2 regions of the Desmospora activa DSM 45169 genome follow, and region 2 is predicted to be linked to the other one. Evidence: a T-box and tRNA genes for the amino acid it is inferred to sense, from the RefSeq annotation. Region 2 holds a T-box; the other holds one or more tRNA genes.
What was found. The T-box of region 2 lies ahead of leuS (leucine--tRNA ligase). A T-box ahead of a tRNA ligase gene usually reads a tRNA of that ligase, here a tRNA-Leu.
Positions count from the first base shown of each region.

Region 1: it encodes a tRNA-Leu, which carries the amino acid that the T-box ahead of leuS (leucine--tRNA ligase) is inferred to sense. The anticodon was not compared.

Region 1 is NZ_PZZP01000001.1:2,747,700-2,754,467, forward strand. It holds gene C8J48_RS13230 (carbohydrate ABC transporter permease) at 1-588, opposite strand, end outside; gene C8J48_RS13235 (ABC transporter substrate-binding protein) at 630-1,901, opposite strand; gene C8J48_RS13240 (formylglycine-generating enzyme family protein) at 2,350-3,192, opposite strand; gene C8J48_RS13245 (glycoside hydrolase family 11 protein) at 3,413-4,036, opposite strand; partial or broken gene C8J48_RS19230 (hypothetical protein) at 4,684-4,890, shown strand; tRNA gene C8J48_RS13255 (tRNA-Arg) at 4,987-5,063, opposite strand; tRNA gene C8J48_RS13260 (tRNA-Leu) at 5,070-5,157, opposite strand; tRNA gene C8J48_RS13265 (tRNA-Cys) at 5,371-5,444, opposite strand; gene C8J48_RS13270 (YugN family protein) at 5,409-5,948, shown strand; tRNA gene C8J48_RS13275 (tRNA-Trp) at 5,915-5,988, opposite strand; tRNA gene C8J48_RS13280 (tRNA-Thr) at 5,998-6,073, opposite strand; tRNA gene C8J48_RS13285 (tRNA-Phe) at 6,079-6,154, opposite strand; tRNA gene C8J48_RS13290 (tRNA-Ser) at 6,207-6,300, opposite strand; gene C8J48_RS18955 (DUF4190 domain-containing protein) at 6,320-6,658, opposite strand; partial or broken rRNA gene rrf (5S ribosomal RNA) at 6,748-6,768, opposite strand, start outside.
Region 2 is NZ_PZZP01000001.1:2,190,979-2,197,746, reverse strand. It holds gene yqeH (ribosome biogenesis GTPase YqeH) at 1-426, shown strand, start outside; gene aroE (shikimate dehydrogenase) at 525-1,400, shown strand; gene C8J48_RS10655 (nicotinate-nucleotide adenylyltransferase) at 1,413-2,003, shown strand; gene yqeK (bis(5'-nucleosyl)-tetraphosphatase (symmetrical) YqeK) at 1,990-2,583, shown strand; gene rsfS (ribosome silencing factor) at 2,574-2,921, shown strand; gene C8J48_RS19200 (hypothetical protein) at 2,990-3,124, opposite strand; T-box leader at 3,233-3,467, shown strand; gene leuS (leucine--tRNA ligase) at 3,592-6,048, shown strand; gene comER (late competence protein ComER) at 6,308-6,768, opposite strand, start outside.

The DNA of each region.
Region 1 (6,768 bases), 560 kb from region 2:
ATCCATTTCGGCAGCTTCTAACAAATCCCTTGAAATGCCTTGGAGACCTGCGATATAAATAATCATCGAATACCCAAAATACTGCCAAAAAAGAATGGAGGATACCAACCCCCTCATGAAATTTGGTTTATCTGTCCAATGAATGGGATCATCAATTATGCCTAAACCCATTAAAAACTGATTGAAACTTCCTGTTTGCCAGCTAAATATTAAGGCCACTAACAAACCTAATGAGGCTGCTGTAACAATGTTCGGAAAGAAAAATACGGCTCGAAAAAAACTTTTACCTTTCACAAATTTCTCATGCAGGATGACAGCTAATACTAAACTGACGGTCAGCTGTGGAATAACCGAAACAATCCAGATCGCTAATGTATTGAACAAGGACTTATAGAAGAAAAAATCGCCAACTAATCTCTGATAATTTTCAAATCCGATTATGGTCGGATTACCAAAACCATCCCAATCCGTAAAACTTAAATAAAGGGAATACAAAATTGGATACAATCCAAACACGAGAAATGTTATAAAAAACGGCGCTATAAAAAGATAACCATAATTATCTTTTCGCAATGTCTTTGAAAACATTATTTTTCCCCCTCAGTAGGATGGGATAAGTCGAAATTCCCCTAATCCACTTGAATTTCCGGAAAATGGCGACCGACTTCTGTCTTAAATGTTTGAATCATATCTTCTTTCGTCTTTAATCTGCCGTTTAAATAATCATTTACCTTTTCACTCCACAAAGCATTAATATCATTGTCATAGGGTGTTTGGGGAGCAGAAGGCACTTCTTCACCTGCCTCATCAAAGAATTCAAAGTATTTCTGACCCCCTAAAAAGTCTGAGGTTAATTCTGGAGCTAATTCGGTATTGATCTCTTGGTTACTTAAAAAGTACTGCTCGCTCTCTGCCAATTCTTTTAGAAAGTCTCGATCCGTGGTATAAAATTTCATAAACTCCCAAGCTAAGTCTTTATTCTCGCTTTGGTTATACATGGCTAAGAAAGTACCGCCGCCGCTAAAAGCCTTTGGTCCATGAGCTAATCCCCATTTACCCGATGTTTCAGGGGCATTCCTTTCAAAAATATGAGGAAGTCCCCATGTTGGCTGGGCATAGAACATAACCGTTCCCTGCTGCATAGAAACAGTCCAGGCAGGGCCCCAAGCTTCATAATTCGCAACCACCTTCCTCTCTCTAGCTTCTTTCACCAGATCCAATTGATTCAGCCTGACTGAGTCAATCACTAACTTATCATCGACAATCCAAGGCTCCTTTATATTCGAACTTTCTACAGAACCAATATCTTCCCAGCTGGGCAATGCATGGACTTTTCCATTACTTTCCTCAACTACTCTCTCTCCGATATCCATGATTTTATCCCAGCTAGAGATCAATTTACTTACTTCTTCCGGATCGTCTGTCCCCAGGTATTTTTGCGTTAGATCACGTCGATAGAAAAAGCCGCCTGGAGTACCTTGATATCCTAATCCTCTTACTATGCCTTCCTCATCTCTTTCATTATCTTGGATATATTGATATTGCTGGTCTAGTATTTCTTCTGCGTTATAAGGTTCTTGCGATAAATTTTCTAACCTTGGGATTTGTCTAATCTGAGGCCAATAACTCTTTTCTACAAAAAACACATCGGGGACGTTTTTTTCTACTTGTAAAACGGAAATTAGTTTTTGTACATAGTTATCATTGGTAATAAAAAGGAGGTCTACATCAATATCGGGGTGTTTCTCTTGAAACTTTTCCACAGCATATTTAGCTTCATCAGTGAATGTCCAAATTCTAAGTTCTTTCTTCTTCTGAGCTGATGAAGATGAACAACCGGCAAGTACAACTAGTAAAGTTATCATCGCTAGGAAACTAAATATTAAATATTTTTTTGCCATTTTCACTCCACCTTTTTCATTTTTATACGAAAAACCTTACTTTACTCCATACTCATTAGATTGATGTAAACGCTTTCAAATAACTTTTTAAAAACTTACATAACATCCATTTCCTTTGGCAATCCGATTCATTATTCATCATATGTGTACTTACTTTGTTCATTCAATAAACTTACTTCGGAGGTTATACTACTTCATAAACCTTGTCAAGGATTGATTTAACGAATCAGCAATGGGATATGATTCAGCTCTAGATCCTGCTATTTTTTAGGAAATGAACATATTGAAAAAGTTCCATTTGCCTTTTTTAGAGCTGGTTTTGCAGCTGTATTCTGGTTAATGGATGAACTGGCTTCGGATTCGCTGTCCCCAACCATCAGGCCCAGAATCCCACAGTAGTCCTCCTCATGGACTTCAATCCCCGATGCTTGGTATGTCTTGTTCCCGTTTACTCGCCGCGAACCACACGAAAACCTTGATCGGGGCCAATACCACTCGCCTCAAACTTGCCCCGAAAAGATATCTCGTTGTTGCTGACATCGCCGATCCAACCGCCGCCCTTCACAACCCGGAAAGAACCGCTATCACTATCCAAGTCTCCGTACCAGTTCCAGCACCATTCTCTTACATTACCTGACATATCGTAAAGTCCTAACTCGTTGGGTTTCTTGACACCGATCGATTTTGTTTGATTATTGTTGTTTTCTATGCTAGACCAGTTCCAATCTCCTGTTAAGTATTGATCTCCAGCGTTTCTCCAATACCATGCTACTTCATCTGCATGATTGCTTCCGCTGTATGTGTAACCCTGGCTCAACTGACCTCCACTTGAAGCATATTCCCACTCCGCTTCAATCGGCAATCGGTAACCATTGGCTCCCTCATTGACCGTTACTGTCCATTTTATCTGATCGTGCTCACTCTTGTTATTGGGGTCTTTTTTATTCTTGTCTATATTGTAATACGGTTCCAAGCCCTCTTTTATACTCCTTTTATTACAGTACTCAATCGCGTCATACCAACTCACCATTTGTACCGGCAAACGGTCTCCTTTGAATGCTGACGGATTGCTTTCCATTACTTCAATCCACTCTTTCTGAGTTACCTCATATTTTCCGATATAAAAGTCCGATATTGTTACACTTTTTCCATAGTAGTTGGATTGTGTGTTCGTAAAAGTCCCACCTTTGACGAATACAAAGTTATCATCCTCTTGAGGATTTTGTTGGGAACAAGCGCTGACCACAACTATCATTGCCATTAAGAGGTAAGTCACAATTGGCTTTCTCATTGATATCTCCTTTGGACTAACAGGGTAAGCGATAGGTCGTAACGATCTGCAACCCGCCTTTGGCAACGTCGAATGCCGTTCGTCTTGCGTGGTAAGGTATCTTTTGTTGAAATATATAAGGCCGCCGGATGTTAGACCGGCGAGCCCTGGCAATATTAATGATGAAAAGACTTTCTCAATGGTCTGGCGCCCGTCAGTTGCTCTGCTTGCCGTTGATCTATTACCACACCGTTACATCAGAACTGCCGCTACTTTGATATCCCTCTGTCGCTAATACCTGGTATGCCCAACTGCTTCCCAGATTCATGCCGGCATTTCGCCATGCGTTAACGTGGTTGCTGAAAGTGATCGAGGCGTTGTTGCCGGTTGGCCTCTTTGACTGTCGCACACTCCAGTATTGTGGGAAAGTTTGTGTGCCATCAATGGAAGGCGCGTTGTATCGCATAGTCGTATAGATGTCATATGTGCCCCCATCACTGGTCACGGTGCCTTTATACTCTCCAGTAGGTCTGTACGTACCCCAGCTATCCACGACGTAATATTCGATGAGCGGGGATCTTGTCCACCCATAGAGAGTCAAATACGCATTTCCTTGCGGCGACCAGACGCCGGCATTGTAGTTGATTGTCCGAGATGGTGATCCGGTATCCCAGCCTTTACCGACAACAAAATTGCCGGTATTTGTCCAGTTAACACTGTAATTGCCACCCGATCCATTGGTAGCATTTACTGTCCCACCACCATCGGTCCAATATTGCCAATAGGTATTCGCACTTGCGGGTTCTGCAAACAAGCCAAAACTCATTAAAGCTGCAACAGATACCATCAAGATTTTCTTATACATGATTTACCTCCTAAACGATTCTAGGGGTCCCAGTGGCAGTCTGTAGCTACGCTTACTCAGGCAGACGCCACCGGGACCACTAGAGGGTAGGTGTGCCAAAGTAGAGCGAAGCTGGGTGAAGGATGTCAAACTTACCTACATAATACCGTGACTCTCGGACTGTCATCTCCTCCCTAGGTGGATTATGTAAGCGGATACATAATATTTGCTTACATTTGAAATGGCACCAATGAATCTCACTTTCTTTATCAAAAGTATATCACCTGGAATAAAGTTTGTCTATTGGCCAAACTAATATTATTGCGAAAACTTTGCTCGAATAGGCGAAACAAGTGCAATTGGTTAACAAAAACATTGCGAAGATAACTCCCCCACGAAAAAAAAGCCCAGTGAAATGAAGATCTGGTCTGTTGAAGAGATGGATAAATATTTGGTTGCAATGTAGAACGCTTATACACCTTATCTTATCTGGCATGCAGTACTGGTATACGTCAAGGGAAACTCTTAGGTTTGAAATGGTCAGATGGAAACAGTAATATCCACATCCAGCGGAGTACAAAGAAACAGTAAAGGATTCGTTGTAAAAGCTCAACCCAAGTCCTCCAACAGTCGCCGATCCGTCAATTGAGCAAGCAGAAGTGACACCCTTTTGGTTCCACGACTTATGTCATATCCATGCTACACTGATGTTAAAACAAGGGGTTCACCCCGAAATAGTATCAGAACGCTTAGGGCACACCAGTATTAGTCTAACGTTAGATACGCACTCCCACGTTATTCCAAGATGCAAAAAGATGCAGCCAAGATGTTCGATTCGATGCCGCCTAATCAGAGTAAACGATCGCTTTCACTGATAAAGGTTTGCAATACGTTTGCAAATCGGCAGTAGCGGAGTACCCCCAATTTACCCCCCAAACGCAAAAAAGCCGCTTCAATAGCGGCTTTCCTGATGGCGTGCCCTGGAGGATTCGAACCCCCGACCTTCTGATCCGTAGTCAGACGCTCTGTCCAGCTGAGCTAAGGGCACATATGATGGTGCGGACGAGAGGACTTGAACCTCCACGGTCGCAATGACCACTAGATCCTGAGTCTAGCGCGTCTGCCAATTCCGCCACGTCCGCATAATGACGCTGTTTCCAGCGTTTTACCTACGCATCTTTTTCGATACTCCGCATTAGATTCCGCTTGGCTTATCGAAAGGCTTGCAGTTGGCTATGCGCTAGTTTGGAGAAAGGTGCGCCTCGCCGTGAAGTGATGACTTTCAGCAGCGACATTATTTATTGTATTACATCACCGAGTAAAAGTCAATATCTTTTTTTGTGGCTTTTACATTTTGGAGGCGGCACCCGGATTCGAACCGGGGGTAAAGGATTTGCAGTCCTCTGCCTTACCACTTGGCTATGCCGCCATGAAGAATGAAAAGAAATCAGACGCACACAATAACTCAAGAACAACGGAGGTGATACATTTGATTCCATTAACTTCCCCATTGGAAGGCATCACTGATGACTTTATGACCATAGACCGCTTCTTCAATGATGAAGGATTTGTTCTTGGTGGTGGATATGAATATGATCACGGATATTATGATAAAGCCCTCGATTGGGAAAACGACAACGCACATCAAGCTTATCTCCGCATCCCGGTTACCGCCATCGAAGGCAGTATCGGCACGCGCAAGGCAACTTTACAAATCGGAAAGCCTTTTGTCCTCAAACATGAATATCAAAAAGGATTAGACGATCATGTTAGTATCGGACTGCTATCAGGTTCCTTCAACCAATTTGCAGAACCCGCGGACAAAGATGCTGATGTGGAACAAAAATGGGTCCAACGTGCTCAATCGGAGCTGAAGCAATTGGAAAACCATTTTCAAAATGGCAGGGGCGGCAGGAATCGAACCCGCATTTGAGGTTTTGGAGACCTCTGTTCTACCATTGAACTACGCCCCTACAACGCAGTGGTGCCGGCGAGAGGACTTGAACCCCCAACCTACTGATTACAAGTCAGTTGCTCTACCAGTTGAGCTACACCGGCGAAAATGGTGGTTCGGGACGGAATCGAACCGCCGACACGAGGATTTTCAGTCCTCTGCTCTACCGACTGAGCTACCGAACCGCAGGTATTCAAGATTATATCATGCGCTTTCCACTTAGTCAAGACAAGGTTATGGCGGAGAGGGAGGGATTCGAACCCTCGAGACGGGTTTAGCCCGCCTACACGATTTCCAATCGTGCTCCTTCGGCCAGCTCGGACACCTCTCCATAAATGAATATATAAGGCTTAACTCATTATATACGGTAACATCAAGAACCCAATTGTGCCTAAAAGCAAAAGCAATGAAAATCCAATGGATAAAACAACACTGATGGCACCCATGATAATACCCGCTTTAGCCTGCCCGCTCGACTCCGCTGAACGTGCTACGAACCCTAGGATCAAAGCAACCGCACCAACAACTAAACAAAATAAAGGGGAAAAGATGCCGAAAATAAGTGCAAACAACGGTGAGATAAAAGTAAACACTAAGCTCGTAATTCCGGTAATCATCGCTATTAGTGCCTGTCCGTTTAAAGCAGGATTTCCCCGAACAGATTTTGCCATTTGTTTTGCTGGTTCCATTTTGATCGCCTATTTTAAAGCTAAAGCATAAATGGATACAATTCATGAGGCTATAGGTACCCACTAATTTTATCCTAAAAAGGAAAAACGCCTGGCAACGTCCTACTCTC
Region 2 (6,768 bases):
ATGAGCGAGTGGGTAGCGCCTGCGGAGTTGAAGGCGGTTACACCACAGAAGGAAATGAAACCGAAAGGATATCAGCTAAACGAGGGGCAAACGCTCTTTTTTGGGGGGCTGGTTCGATTCGATTTTCGGGAGGGATCGCGTCAACCCTTTGTCTGTTATGTGGCCAATTCGCTCTATATCCACCGCACCAAGCTGGAGAAAGCGGACGAGCTGTGGGAAAAGCAGCGTGGTGAGCTACTGGTGCCGCCGGCAGACCCGTCGCAGCTACCGCCATTGAAGCGGCATCGGTTTTCATTGTCGGGAAGGGAAAAAGAAGATGTGGTCATTCCCGGATTGGGATGGGTCTCCTGTGGAACGGCTCCGGCCCACCTGGATGTATGGGTACCGGAGGGGATATCGGTGCAAATTCGTCCCGCAGTTATTTAAAATGCAGGTTTCATTGATGATCATGATGATGGAAGGGATTTTTACTCAAAAATCCCTCCCCCTCCAACTGACATATGCAAATCAAGGGGGAGCGTAAGATGGAAATTACTAGTCAAGTGAGACCGGTCGGTTTATTGGGGCGACCGGTGGCTCACTCCAAGTCGCCACAAATGATGAACGCCGCCTTTCAGCACAGGAACCTCCCTTATGTGTATCTGGCCTTTGATGTGGAAAAGGAACGTATGGCTGATGCAGTCGTCGGTATGGCTTCCCTCGGTTTTCAAGGATTTAATGTGACCATTCCCTATAAGGTGGCGGTGATGGATTATCTGGATGAAGTGGAAGAGGCGGCACAAGCGATTGGAGCGGTGAACACCGTGGTGCGGCAGGAAAATCGCTGGGTTGGGACCAACACCGATGGAGAAGGTTATCTACGTTCGCTCTCGGATGAAACTGGATTTAACCCCCGTGGCGAAGCGGTTACCATCGTGGGTGCGGGCGGGGCGGCTCGCGCAGTGGGTTATGCTTTGGCTCGTGCGGGAGCCGCTTCCATCGCCATCGTCAACCGTACCCCGGCCAAAGCGGATGAATTGGCCCACCGTCTCTCCCGCTGGACAAAGGCGGAAGGGATAGCGCCTGCTCGCCTGGGAGAAGCGATTGCACGCTCCTCTTTGGTAGTGCAAACCACCTCGATCGGTATGCATCCTCATGTGGATGATACACCGATCAAGAAAGAACTCTTACATGCTGGCCTATTGGTTAGCGATCTGATTTATCACCCGCGGGAAACCCGGCTGTTGCGGGAGGCGAAAGAGGCGGGAATTTTGATTCACGAGGGATTGGGGATGTTGGTGCACCAAGCGGCACTGGCGTTTGAGCGTTGGACCGGCAGAGAGGCTCCGGTGGAATCGATGCGTCAGCGGTTGGAAGAATCGCTGGATACCGATGCGACCATTGGCAATTATAAAAAATAAGGGAGAAAGCATGTGAAGACGGGAATATTTGGAGGGACCTTTGATCCGATTCATATCGGACATCTGATGATAGCGGAACAAGCACGGGAAGCGGCGGGATTGGACGAAGTTTGGTTTGTTCCCGCTGCCCGGCCCCCTCATAAACCTACCCATATTCCTGCGACAGCGGAGCATCGCTTTCAAATGGTACAATTGGCTGTACAGGAGGTTACCGGTTTTTCCGTTTCCCGGATTGAGCTGGAGCGACCCGGCGTCTCCTACACGGTTGATACGGTTCAAACCCTGGTCAGCCGCTACCCAGACCGAGAATTTTTCTTTATTCTGGGGGGAGATATGGTGCTGGATTTGCCGCGATGGTATAAAATAAAAGAAATCCTGCACGCGGTAAAAATGATTGGGCTGGTTCGTCCTCATTACCACTTGGGGGATCACCTGCCGGAATGGATACAAAAACGATTGCTCCTGGTGCGGGAAGGCATACAGGTGGACCTTTCCTCCACTAATATCCGTGAACGCGTGCAAACAGGACGATCGATCCGTTTTCTGGTGCCGGAATCAGTCCGCCGTTATATTGAGGAGAATCATTTGTATGAATCGAGCTGATTGGGTAGAAGTGACGCAAGCACAGATGCCCCGCGCGCGTTGGGAGCACACCTTAAGGGTGGTTGAGACGGCCCGAGAATTAGCCGATCGGTTTGGAGCCGATATGGAAAAAACGGAAATCGCGGCGACCCTTCATGATTATTGCAAGTTTTGGCCGGTGGAGAAAATGGATCAAATCATCCGTGCCAAAGGGTTACCCGCCGATTTGTTGGCGCATAGCAAGGAGCTGTGGCACGCGTTTGTCGGGGCAGAGGTGGTTCGGGAGGAACTGGGGGTCGATGATGACGAAATATTAAATGCGATTCGTTATCATACATCCGGCCGTCCGCATATGTCTCAATTAGAACAAGTGATTTTTGTGGCTGACGCGATTGAACCGGGACGGCGTTATCCGGGGGTGGATGGAATCCGCAAACGAGCGCAGACCAATCTGGAAGAGGCGCTCTTACAATCCTTGGATAACACCATCCGCTTTTTGATCGAGCGACGGCAAAAGGTGTACCCCTTGACCCTCGCTGCCCGCAATGATCTCATCGATCGGATTGGATCGAAGCAAATTTTGAAGGAGGAATCTCTTTGAACCTAGTGGAACTGGCTCAACTGGCGGCCTCAGCCGCCGAGGAAAAAAAGGCCCAGCGCGTTACCATCCTGGATATTCGGGGTTTATCCGTTATCGCCGATTATTTTGTCATCTGTCATGGAAATTCTCAAACCCAGGTTAAGGCGATTGTGGATGCCGTTAGGAAAAAAATGCAGGAAGCCGATATTCCTGTTAAAGGAATTGAAGGGTTATCCGAATCTCGTTGGGTGCTGGTTGATCTCGGTGATGTGGTCGTTCATGTCTTCCACAAGGACGAGCGGGATTTCTACGACCTGGAGCGTCTATGGGGCGATGCCGCCCTCGTGGGTGTACAGTAAGCATCAGGTCTGTGGTTATATGAATGATAGAAGGGATTTTTGAAAGCGAAGTGCCTTTGCTGTGCTACTCAGCGGAAGTTGCCGAGGGCGGGAAAAAGCGGGCTACCTGTATGAGCGACAGCGAGTTTAGCCCGCTCCCAACCTCGGCAGCTGGAGCGGACATCACCCTCTTCTTTGCAAACAGCAAGAGCACGCAGACTCAAAAACCCTTCCCCGTTTGCTGAAACAAAAAATCAGTAAAAACCGTTGACACTGAACCAAGCTATTGCATATAATGTTGATTAAATAATTTCAAGCCAATGTGAATCACGTTCTCGGCTAGGATGGGGAGCAGTAATTTAGGAGAGGCCCGCTTAGAGAGTCGGTGTATGGTGCAAGCCGATCGGGATGACCAGATGAACTCGCCTCATCGCCTCAAAGGGGAACCAACCTAGTACCCTTTGACGATTGATCTTCGTTAATGGATCCAAAGCGGGCACGGCTTTCTCAGCTGGGCCAATCAGGGTGGTACCGCGGGAGATGTGAAACCAACCTCTCGTCCCTAGCAACTTGTGCTGGGGGCGGGAGGTTTTAATTATGAGCAAACGACAAAGAATGGGGGATAACGCCCTCACTCATATTTCCTCCCCATGTCAAAGGACAAGGGTTTTCATATGGAGGTAGTTGCGCGATGAAACGATATGAACCACAAATATTGGAGCCGCGATGGCAAAAACAATGGGAACAAACTGCTGCCCATCAAACGGAGGAGACTACGGAAAAACCGAAGTTTTACGCTTTGGAGATGTTTCCCTACCCTTCGGGAGAAGGGTTGCATATGGGCCATGTCCGAAACTATTCCATCGGTGACGTGGTGGCCCGCTTTAAACGGATGAACGGATATCGAGTCATCCACCCCATGGGAGCGGATGCCTTTGGCTTACCAGCGGAAAACGCCGCCATTCATCGCGGGGTCAACCCCCGGGAGTGGACGGAGTCCAATATGGAACGAATCCGAGAAGAGCAGGCGCGCTTAGGGATTTCCTATGACTGGGATCGCTATGTTGGAACCTGTCTGCCGGATTATTACCACTTTACGCAATGGCTGTTCCTTCTCTTTTATGAACGGGGGCTGGCCTACCGCAAAAAAGCGGCGGTCAACTGGTGTCCCGATTGTGCCACCGTCTTGGCCAATGAACAGGTGGAAGACGGCCAGTGTTGGCGTTGTGGCAGCGAAGTGGAAAAAAAGGAGCTAGAACAGTGGTTCCTGCGTATCACCGATTACGCGGATGCGTTGTTGGAGGGATTGGAACAGCTGCCGCAATGGCCGGAAAAAGTGAAGGCGATGCAGCGAAACTGGATCGGCCGCAGTCAAGGGGCAGCGATTACGTTTACCATCCCAGAGTTAAACGATGAACCGGTATCGGTCTTTACCACTCGTCCTGACACCTTATACGGGGTAACCTATCTGGTGTTGGCGCCGGAGCATCCACTGGTGTCAAAGCTGATTCAAGGCAAAGAAAGCGAAGGAGCGATCCAGGCGTTTACCGAAGCGATGGCAAAAGAATCGGAATTGTCCCGGACGGGTTCCGATGTAGAGAAAGTGGGCCACTTTACCGGCGCTTACGCCAAACATCCCTTAACGGGGGAATCGATCCCGATCTGGGTGGCCAATTATGTGTTGATGGATTATGGTACCGGTGCGGTGATGGGTGTTCCTGCCCACGATGAGCGCGATTTTATCTTTGCTCACAAATACGACCTCCCCATTCGACAGGTGATTCAATCGCAGGAAGGGGAAGAAGATGACGGGCAAGGAGCCTTTGTAGATGATGGTCTTTTGATTAACTCGGGTCCCTTCGATGGGATGGGCAATCGCGAGGCGATTCAAGCGATTGCTGCCCACCTGGAATCCCAGGAAAAAGGAGGCGCCACCGTCTCTTACCGGTTGCGGGATTGGTTATTCTCCCGCCAACGCTACTGGGGTTGTCCGATTCCGATTCTGTATTGTGACGATTGTGGTGTGGTGCCGGTACCGAAAGAAGATCTACCGGTACGGTTGCCGGAGGATGTGGTGTTTGACGGGAAGAGTAATCCCTTGACGACATCGGACAGCTTTGCCACTACCACCTGTCCATCTTGTGGGGGTAGTGCTCGCCGTGAAACGGATACCATGGACACGTTTATCGACTCGTCTTGGTACTTTCTGCGCTATGTCGACCCACACAATCAAACTGTTCCTTTTGCCAAGGAAAAGGCGGATCGTTGGATGCCGGTCGATTTTTATATCGGCGGCGTCGAGCATGCCGTCCTTCATCTGTTGTACTCCCGCTTTGTCACCAAAGTATTACACGATGCCGATATGTTGGAGGCGGAGGAACCCTTCCGGCACTATTTTCCCCAGGGGATGGTCTTAAAAGATGGCTCCAAGATGTCCAAATCAAAGGGGAATGTGGTTTCTCCACGGGAAATTATCGACCGCTACGGGGCAGATACCGCCCGTCTGTTTATCCTGTTCGCTGCTCCCCCGGATCGGGAGCTGGAATGGAGCGACTCTGGTGTAGAGGGAAGCTATCGCTTTTTGACACGGGTATGGCGGATGGTGCAGAATCATAATTCCTTGTTTGAAAACCAGCCCTTGCCACAACAATCGGATGCCGCCGCCAAGGAGCTGAACCGTCTAGTACATCAGACAGTGAAAAAAGCGACGGTGGACATGGATGAACGCTATCAGTTTAATACCGCCATCAGCGGCATTATGGAACTGGTCAACGGCATCTATGCATACCCTGAGGAGGCGGATCGAGGAACACTGGCGCAAGCGATTGAAACGGTGATCGTGTTACTGGCGCCCTTTGCCCCTCATATCAGCGCAGAGCTGTGGCAGGATATTGGGAAATCCGATAGTGTACACGACCAGCCCTGGCCTGCCTATGACGAAGCCGCGTTGGTTCTGGATGAAGTGGAAATCGCCGTCCAAATTAACGGCAAAGTACGCCACAAAGCGACCGTACCGACCGGTGCGGATCGAGAGGCGATTGAAGCCCAAGTGATGGCGGAAGAAAAAGTGCGTCAGCTGGTAGACGGTAAAACCGTGCGCAAGGTGATTGTCATCCCCGGCAAACTGGTGAATATCGTTGCAAAATAACGGATGATACCCGCGTCGACCCGATGGGTCGGCGTTTTTTATGGGGCTAAAAAGCCGATCCGACTAAGGATTTCTTTCTACCCTGCGTAGCACGATCGAAGCAAACATTATATGTCAGGTACTTTATACTAAAAAAAACAGAACGGATCAAAGCCGATCCGCTCTGTTTTTTTGTGGCAGTATTCGCTGTAAATCTGCAACAAAAGTATTTTATAGTATAATAAGAATGGATATTGATGGGTTTGATTCAATCATTTTGCTATTTTTCCGTCTGAAAGGAGCTTTTTACTTGTTGGATATCCGCAGCGTATTTGGTGTGGGTCAGGCGGATTAAGTCGTGGAAAACAGGACCGATCTCCGCATCTAACAAATCGAGCCCTTTGCGGGTGATCCCTCCAGGCACCGCTACCCGCTCCTGTAAGCTTTGTAGGGTAAAGCCGCCCACACTCAACAATCCCCCTAGGCCCTCCGTCATTTGTGTGACCAATGAGAGTGCCTGTTCTCGTGGGAGCTGAGTTTCTTCCACAGCGGCATCGGCCAGCTTTTCCAACAGATTAGCCATAAAAGCGGGGCCACAACAGGCCAAATCAGAGGCGATCCGTACATGATTCTCCTCAATAAGCAACGGGCGGCTGATGGCGGCAAACAAGTTCCACAAGGTGTTACGGTCAGTCTCGCTAAGACGCGTACCAGGGATAACGAGTGAATTACCGGAGAGAA